DNA from 2 places in the Chitinophaga sp. MM2321 genome. Region 1 is predicted to be linked to the other one. Evidence: riboswitches for the same ligand, from Rfam matches in the RefSeq annotation. Region 1 holds a riboswitch; the other holds the start of a gene.
The links. Region 1 has a riboswitch for S-adenosylmethionine ahead of ABQ275_RS07780 (PLP-dependent aspartate aminotransferase family protein). Riboswitches for the same ligand answer to the same signal wherever they lie in the genome.
Positions count from the first base shown of each region.

Region 2: it holds a riboswitch for S-adenosylmethionine, as region 1 does, so the genes downstream of both, ABQ275_RS03280 (PLP-dependent aspartate aminotransferase family protein) here and ABQ275_RS07780 (PLP-dependent aspartate aminotransferase family protein) in region 1, are expected to answer to the same signal.

Region 1 covers NZ_OZ035533.1:2,004,665-2,009,089, reverse strand. Annotated here, with positions in the region: gene ABQ275_RS07785 (dicarboxylate/amino acid:cation symporter) at 1-824, shown strand, start outside; gene ABQ275_RS07780 (PLP-dependent aspartate aminotransferase family protein) at 775-1,953, opposite strand; SAM riboswitch class I at 2,093-2,205, opposite strand; gene ABQ275_RS07775 (NAD-dependent epimerase/dehydratase family protein) at 2,278-3,222, opposite strand; gene ABQ275_RS07770 (YdcF family protein) at 3,302-4,425, opposite strand, start outside.
Region 2 covers NZ_OZ035533.1:878,253-882,677, forward strand. Annotated here, with positions in the region: gene ABQ275_RS03275 (homoserine dehydrogenase) at 1-624, opposite strand, end outside; gene ABQ275_RS03280 (PLP-dependent aspartate aminotransferase family protein) at 695-1,873, opposite strand; SAM riboswitch class I at 2,054-2,172, opposite strand; gene ABQ275_RS03285 (DUF2851 family protein) at 2,304-3,593, shown strand; gene ABQ275_RS03290 (OsmC family protein) at 3,722-4,129, opposite strand; gene ABQ275_RS03295 (hypothetical protein) at 4,314-4,425, shown strand, end outside.

The DNA.
Region 1 (4,425 bases):
GTGAATTTTACGAATTGCTTTCCCGTAAAAACATGTTGCCCTTTATAATTTTCTCTGTGCTGGTGGGCCTGGCCGCCATGCGTGCAGGTGAGCGTGGTGTAGCGTTCCGGAAATTTTTGTACTCCGGTAATGAGGTCATGAAAGACCTGCTGGCGGTGATCATGAAAATAGCGCCCGTGGGCCTGGGTGCTTACTTTGCTTACCAGGTGGGCACGGTAGGGCCGCAATTGTTTGGCACATATGCACACTCACTGGGTATTTATTATGGTTTCGGTACTATCTATTTTATAGTCGGATTTAGTTTTTATGCTTTTGTAGCGGGTGGTTTTAATGGTATTAAAATCTTCTGGAAAAACAATATTATTCCCACCTTAACCGCGGTGGGCACCGGTAGCAGCATTGCTACCATTCCTGCCAACCTCGAAGCGGTGCAACGGATGGGCGTACCGGCATCCATTGGCAATGTGGTAGTGCCGCTAGGTGCTACCCTGCATAAAGATGGCTCCAGCATTTCTTCTATCATAAAAATGGCCGTTGTATTTGCGATGTTCGGCAAAGGTTTCAACAGTGTAGATACCGTGCTGATGGCCATGGGCATAACCGTGATCGTGAGCATCGTGGAAGGCGGTATTCCCAATGGCGGCTATATCGGCGAGTTGCTGGTCATGTCCGTATATGGGTTCCCGGTAGAAGCCCTCCCGCCGCTGCTGATCATCGGAACATTGGTTGATCCGCTGGCCACTATTTTAAATGCGACGGGAGATAACGTAGCGGCTATGCTGACAGCACGCTTTCTGCCCGGGCGTGCTGCGGCAGTTTCTTAAAAGCCTGTTCCAGGTCGGCCAACAGGTCGGCCGACTCTTCCAGCCCTACAGATAAGCGAATCAGGCTGTCACTTACCCCTTCTGCCCTTCTCTTTTCAGCAGGGATAGATTTATGCGTCATTTCAGCCGGATGACAAAGCAAACTTTTAATGCCGCCCAGGCTTTCCGCCAGTTTAAAGTAATGCGTGGAGGTAACAAAAGTGGTGGCGGCAGCGGCGCTATCATCTTTTAAAGTAAAAGAAATAATCCCGCCAAACCCTTTACTCTGCCGCTTTGCCAGCTCATGTCCCGGATGCGATGGCAAACCGGGATAGAACACTTTTTCTACCGCCGGATGTTCTGCCAGGTATTCCGCTATGATTTGTGCATTGATGCCGTGTTGTTTAATACGCAGGTGCAGGGTTTCAATACCACGGATCAGCAGGAAGCTGTCGAATGGCGACAGGATGGCGCCACAGGCATTCTGATAGAACTTTATTTCTTCTCCCAGCTGCTCCGTTTTGGCTATCACTACCCCGGCGATAAGGTCACTATGTCCGCCGAGATACTTGGTAGCACTGTGGATCACGAGGTCCGCCCCCAATGACAATGGCTGTTGCAGCACCGGTGACGCAAAGGTATTATCTACACAAAACAAACAATTGTGTGCTTTTGCAATACGACCTATAGCGGCAATATCAGAGATCTTCAGCGTGGGATTGGTGGGCGTTTCCAGCCATATCAGCCTGGTAGCGGGTGTGATGGCATGGAAGACGGCCTGCGTATCAGAAGTATCAACATAGTTTACCCGGATCCCGAATTTTTCATACACTTTATGAAAGAGGCGGAAAGCGCCACCATAGATATCATCTACGGCTACAATTTCATCCCCGGATTTAAGCAGTTTCAATACGGCGTCTATGGCTGCCAGTCCGCTGGAGAAGGCAGATGCAGCGGCGCCACCTTCCAGCTGTGCAATAATTTTTTCTACTGCCGCGCGGGTAGGATTATTGGACCGTGCATAGTCATAACCTTTGTTTACACCCGGTGCTTCCTGTACAAATGTAGAAGTCTGGTAGATAGGCACAGCAATGGCGCCGGTTTGCGGGTCTACGGGAATAGCATGGATCAGTTCTGTGATTGTGCTCATCTTTGATTGTTTTTTTAGTTTGATAAAAAACGTTCTTGCGGAGCAAATCAAGAGAGAGAGTGGGATTTTCGAATTTTTTGATTTTCGAATTTTGGTATTTAAATTCAAAAATTCGAAAATCAAAAAATTCGAAAATCAAAACTTATCTTTCCTGACATCTGATCAGGATGGATGCAGCACCTTTCAAAGCTTGTGCAGTGAAGGTTGCTAAGGTATCATCGGGCCATTTCCCTACTCCTTTCTTGATAAGCAACTTAAAGAACTGGTGCAAAGATAAAGCAGAAAAATTAACCACCAAATTTATTTTCCTACAAATTCAGTAGACTATTGTTTAGCCAATGTTAAACGTATGCCTTCTTCGTAAGATGTTGGTTTGAATTGATAATAATTTTCAAATTTGGAGGAGTCAAAAATATAGGGATGATTGTTCTGGTACAGCATCTCCCCTAATTCCCCTATGGTGGTATCAAACAATCCGGACAGGCCGATCATAAAACTGCCCAGCTTCATGTACCGGGGCTTAATGCCCATTTGCCCCGCAATCAGCTCCACATAAGTTTTACCATTGGGAGCGGGATTGGTGGTAGGCAGGTGCCAGATCTGGTTCCATGATTGCGCGTCCTGGGAAAGCAGGTATAGTCCCTTGCCGGCATCGGGCGTAAAAGTATAACTATGGGTTACATTATCTTTTCCCAGCCACATCGCGGAGCTGTTTTTCTTAAACCGGTCGATAATCAGGAGGTTGAGGAAACCGGTTTTATCTGCGCCGGGGCCGTAGAAATCGGCTGCACGTGCTATGGAAGCAGTCATATTACCCGCCTTCACTTCATCCATTAATTGGGTGGCAATAGCCGCGCGAACCTCCCCTTTATGGCTGGAAGGATGATACGTGGTATCTTCTTTCATAGGGCCGTCTACTAACCCGTAGGAATATACGTTATCGAAGAAGATGAGTTTAGCGCCGGCTTCCTTACAGGCATTAATCACATTGGTCATGATCTTAGGCCATGCAGTAGCCCATAGTTTCCTGTCATATTTAAGACCTGCGGTCAGGAAAACGATGGCGGAGCCATTTACTGCCTGCTTCGTTTGTGCGTAATCGGTAAGGTCGGCGGTTACCAGGTTGGTGATGCCTGCAAATGTTTTGGGAGAGCGGCCTACGAGGCGGACCTGTTTCCCGTTCTTCGTCAATTCCAGGCACAGCTCATTGGCAATGATACCACCTGCCCCCAGGATGGTATATAAAGGCTGAATAGATTCGTTTGACATGGTTAAAATATTGAGTGTTTTTAGATGCTGTTGGAATATTAATTTTTATATAAGACGTATAAAACCCGAAAATATTTTATCAGGGGTCCAATGGATCCCGGGCATCGGCCTGTAAAGATTTCAGATCCGGTATAAAAGAGAGGAAATACAGATCGGCCTGTTTTATTTCCGTGGCCGGCAGGTAGCTCAGCTCCTGCATACAACGCAGGTTGAAGATACTTCCGCTCACATAGCTCAGGTGAAAGGGATCGGACACACAGCACATTTTTTTATTCATGGGGAAGCCATTGCGCCAGGCAATGCGCACCGCGTTGCGGATATTGGTAGTGGTATGCCGGGCATAAGGCTCCAGGATCACAGCGGCTGCGGGGATCTTCAGTTCATTCACCAGGTACTTCTTCATTTCCACTGCTTCAGAAAACGGGGTGCCGATGGGATGTACATGTCCGCCGGAAACGATGATGCAGGGAGCAAGACCTTTACGGAACAGGTCTGCCCCTATGCGGCAGCGGTTCTTACCGGCATCGCTGATAGCGTCTGTATTGCCGGGGCCCGCACCCAGGATCAGCAGGGCGGAAAAGGTATATTTATCCCAGTCAGTTTTTTTCAATTGCGTGTAAGCCTCGCTGTTAGTATCCGACAGCGGCTCATAGCGCGCGCATTCATCACGTTTGTTCAGGCGCAGCAAGGCCAGTGCAAGATCGAGGGAGGGCCTGAAAAAGAGGCGCCTGTTGCTATTACCGTCATCTTTCAACGCCTGCGTCACTTTTATTTTATAGGCCGGGGATGACACATCATATACAGCGGAATCAATGGCTGCATAACGGAATCCTTTATTGGTCGTATAGGCGTTAATGATATAGTTTACTCCTTGCGCCGCATCCTTCCAGGCACGGGCAAGTAATGCGGTATCGGGCATCGCTGCGTACAATTGAAACAAGCCGCTGCTGCGCATGGCTTTCACCAGTCCTTCCATTTCCGCCGGATACCGGGTCAATAAATCAGGCAGTGTGTTGCCGATGCGGCTGATCACCTCTCCTGTAAATAAAAACGGATCTGTTATAGCTGTGATATTGAGACTAACGGAATGGGGCACACGCTGTACGTATGTTTTTCCGATACGTTGCATAGTGGTATCCCCGGCCATTATCCGGGCAATGGCAGGCATCTTTTCAAATAAAGTAAACAGGTAGAAATTTCTAT
Region 2 (4,425 bases), 1.1 Mb from region 1:
GCCGAAAGCGTGGAGGAGGAGGATGACGAGTTTGTATTTAGGATCGTATCCTTCTATGTCCAGTGTAGGATCGGTTTCTGCGAAGCCCAGTTCCTGCGCTTTTTGCAGGGCCGTTTCAAAGCTCTGGTTTTCTTCAAATATTTTGGTAAGAATGTAGTTGGTAGATCCGTTGCAGATGCCTTCCACTGCATTGAGCAGGTCGTTGTCGTAATATTCTTCCAGGTTGCGGATGATGGGAATACTGGCGCAGCTGGAGGCTTCGTACAGGAAGGGCACTTTATTTTCTGTTTGTAACTGGAAGAGAGCGGGCAGGTTTTCAGCAATCATGCGTTTGCTGGCGCTTACTACTGCTTTGCCATTGCGGAGCGCAGTGCTCACAATTTCAAAGGCGGCTTCCGTATCATTTATCAGCTCTACTACTACGTCTATGGTAGGATCTTCCAGGATTTCATTTTTATCGGTAGTGAAGTAGCTGCTGTCAATAGGTCTTGATTTGTTAGGGTCTTTAATACAGATCTTTTTGATGCGTGCATTAATACCTTTTGTTCTGTTCAAAACTTCATACAGTCCTTGTCCTACGACACCGAATCCAAAAATACCTAAATTGATGATCTTGTTTTCCATACTTTTTTTCAAACTTGAGGCTGCTGATACGATACTGACAGCGTGTAGCCGGCAGCGTTAGTAAGGCAGCTTATTGTAAAACAGTGATTTGTTTACCCGCCGGATGGTTTAATTTATCCAGTGCTTGTTTCAGGTCGTTGATCAGGTCTTCGGCATCTTCTATGCCTACTGATAAACGGATGCAGGAATCCTGCAAACCTGTTTTTTTCCGGAATGCTTCCGGTATCGTTCGATGTGTCATGGTAGCCGGATGAGCCAGCATACTTTTCACACCGCCAAAACTTTCCGCCAGTTTAAACAGCTTGGTAGCGTTCACGATGCGGATCGCATTTTTGATATTATCGCTTTTTAAGGAGAAGCTCACGAGGGCGCCATAACTTTTTTGCTGTTTGCGCGCAATGTGATGGTTTTTATGGGTAACAAGACCCGGATAAAATACTTTATCCACCGCAGGATGCGCGGCCAGCCAGTTGGCTACGGCGCTGGCATTGCTGCATTGCTTTTCCAGCCGGAGCGCCAGGGTTTCTATACCACGGATCGTGAGCCAGGCGTCGAACGGACTGAGGATACTACCGGAAATATTCTGGTTATAGCGGATCTGATCAGCGAGCGACTTGGAATTGACCACTACCAGTCCGGCAATCACGTCGCAGTGACCGGCCAGGTATTTGGAAGCACTGTGGATAACCATGTCGGCGCCCAAAGTGAGTGGTTGCTGCAATAAAGGGGTACTGAAAGTATTATCTACTGCCAGCAGGATATTATGTTGTTTGGCAATTTTACTGATAGACTTGATATCAGAGATGCGCAATGTTGGATTGGTAGGGGATTCCAGCCAGATAATCCGGGTATTGGGCGTGATGGCAGCCAGTACTTTATCGAGGTTGCTGGTGTCCACGAAGTTTACTTTGATCCCAAAACGTTCAAACATGTGGTTGAAGATCTGGAAGATGCCACCGTAAGTATCTTCTACGGCCATTACTTCATCGCCGGTTTTCAACAGCTTCAGTACAGCGTCAATAGCAGACATCCCGCTGGCGAAGGCGAAACCTGCGTAGCCTTCTTCCAGGTTGCAGATCAGTTCTTCCAACACTTTCCGCGTGGGATTGTTAGCCCGCGAAAATTCAAAACCCTTATTGATGCCCGGCGATTCCTGTACAAAGGTAGATGTTTGGTAGATGGGCACTGAAATAGCGCCTGTCAACTCATCTATCGGAATACTATGAATCAGTTGTGTAGCTGTTTTCATCTTATTAAATTATTTTTTAACGATGTCTGTTTGTACAGGTATTACCCTGCAACGGTATCATTAAAAATCTACTTAAACAACGACAAATCCAGGAAGTGGGCGGGAGCGGGCATAAAAAAGCTCTTCCGTTTGTTGGAAGAGCTCTTTTCAATATTATATTGGTGAAGAATTATCTCTGCCAACTTATCTTTCCCCGACTTGCACCGGGGCAGGAATTAGCACCTTTTTCCTGATAATTAAATCAGGAAAGGTTGCTAAGGCATCGCAGGGCCAAGTCCCTCCGCCTTTCTGGATAAGTGATGTATAAGAACTGGGTGCAAAGGTAAAGGCAGTTTGATCAATTTTCCAAATCAGGAGCAGAAATTTTTTTACCGGAGGTGATGTTTTATTATCTTTAGCTAATAGTATTTTAATAATCAACCATATCTTTATGCATGTTAACCCCCCGCTCTCCGAAGAGCTTTTTCAGCATATATGGGCGTGCCGTATTTTTAAGCAGGATAACCTGGTAACTACTACGGGTGAGCCTTTACAGATCATCTACCCCGGATGGCAGAATCACCACAGCGGCCCCGATTTTACGGGGGCAAAGATCAGGATCGGCAATACTGTATGGGCAGGCGCCGTAGAACTGCATCTTAGCACATCCGACTGGTTCCGGCATGGGCATCAGCACAATAAACAATACGGGCGGATCATCCTGCACGTGGTATTTGTACATGACCTGCCCCAGCGTGAGGCGGGAGATGCGCCCTGTCTTGAATTACAGCAGTATATCCCCAAGCTGTTGCTACAACGCTATGAATGGCTGCGGCAGTCGGCTTCCTTTGTGCCTTGTGCGGATAGTGCCGGCGATATCTCCCGGCTCATCTGGCTCAGCTGGAAAGAGCGGCTGCTGGCCGAACGCTGGGAAAACAAGATGAACGGACTACGTGCCTGGCTGTTATGCAATAAATATAACTGGGAAGAAGCGTGCTACTGGGCAGTAGCACAGAGCTATGGCATGCCGGTAAATGCGTTGCCGTTCCTGCAAATGGCGCAATCGCTGCCCTATAATATCCTCATGCGGCATAAGCACCAGCCGCTGCTAACGGAAGCCCTGCTTTTTGGTCAGGCGGGAATGCTGGAAGCGGACTTCATCGACGTATACCCGTTGCAGTTACAGCGGGAGTACCTGCACCTGCGGCATAAATATCAGCTCCAGCCAATAGCGCCGCACCACTGGAACTGGCTGCGGATGCGGCCTGCATCTTTTCCTACCCTGCGGCTGGCCGCCTTTGCCACCCTGATGCAGCAAACATCGCATTTGTTTTCCCGCATCCTGGAGGCAAGAGAACTTGGAGAACTGGAACGGTTGTTTTTCGTACGGCCATCAGCGTACTGGCAGGAGCATTACCGTTTCGGGCAACCGGTAACTGCCACCCACCGCCCCGGCAAACAGGCCGTGCATGCCGTTTTAATCAATACGGTGCTACCGCTTCTCTACCTCTATGGACAACAAAAAAACACCCGCTATTACCAGGAGAAAGCCCTGCATTTCCTCCAGCAGCTACCCGCCGAAAAAAACAAGATTACCAATGCCTGGGAAAAGCTGGGCGTTACACAGGAAAACGCCATGGAATCGCAGGCACTCCTGCAATTGAAGCAATATTACTGCGATGAAAAGAGATGTCTGAAATGCGCAATAGGCATGAAGATATTGGGCGGGGAAAAGATGTAGGAATTTAGGAATTTTTTGATTTACGAATTTAGGGATTTGAAATGCAGCGGAGATAACCGTATACGCACATATCTCCGCTGCATTTCAAATCCCTAAATTCGTAAATCAAAAAATTCTTAAATAGTGCCTTACCAATTGAAGGTTACATCCTGTACAAGGTCCGGGTGTACGCTTTTGGCGACGGGGCAGGTGAGTGCTGCTCTTTCGAGGACGGTTTTTTCTTTTTCTCCCAGGTTATGGGTACCGGGAAAATCAAATACGATGGTTACGCCGGTAATGCGACGTGGTTCTGTACCCATTATTTTCTGAATACTCACTTTGGTGCCTTCGATGGCCCAGTTGTTATCTCTTGCCTTGATGCCCATGATGGTAAGCATACACGAGCCGAGGGCCGTGGCTACCAGGTCAGTAGGAGAGAATCTTTCACCTTTTCCATTGTTATCTACCGGTGCATCTGTTTCAATGACGGTGGCTGATCGCAGGTGGGTTGCTGTAGTCCGTAATTCGCCGGTGTAGATAATTTCCGCTGTTTGCATGATGTATAGTTTTAAAGTCCTTTGTATGGTTGGTAATCAAACTGTAAAATAAGTGTATTTTTAGAACAAGTTAAAAGGCAGGGTAAGAGCCTTATCAAACTAAAAAAAATTAGGTACGTTTGTAATATTAACATAACAATACCTTTATTCAAGCGTTTATTTATTATAATAATAGCCCATCACTGTGAAAAAAATATACTTAATCCTGTTTTTAGCAACGATCACGGGTAGTTTGCAAGCGCAAACCACCAGCAGGCAAACGGAACAGTCTAAGAAAGATGAAAAAGAGCAGCGTA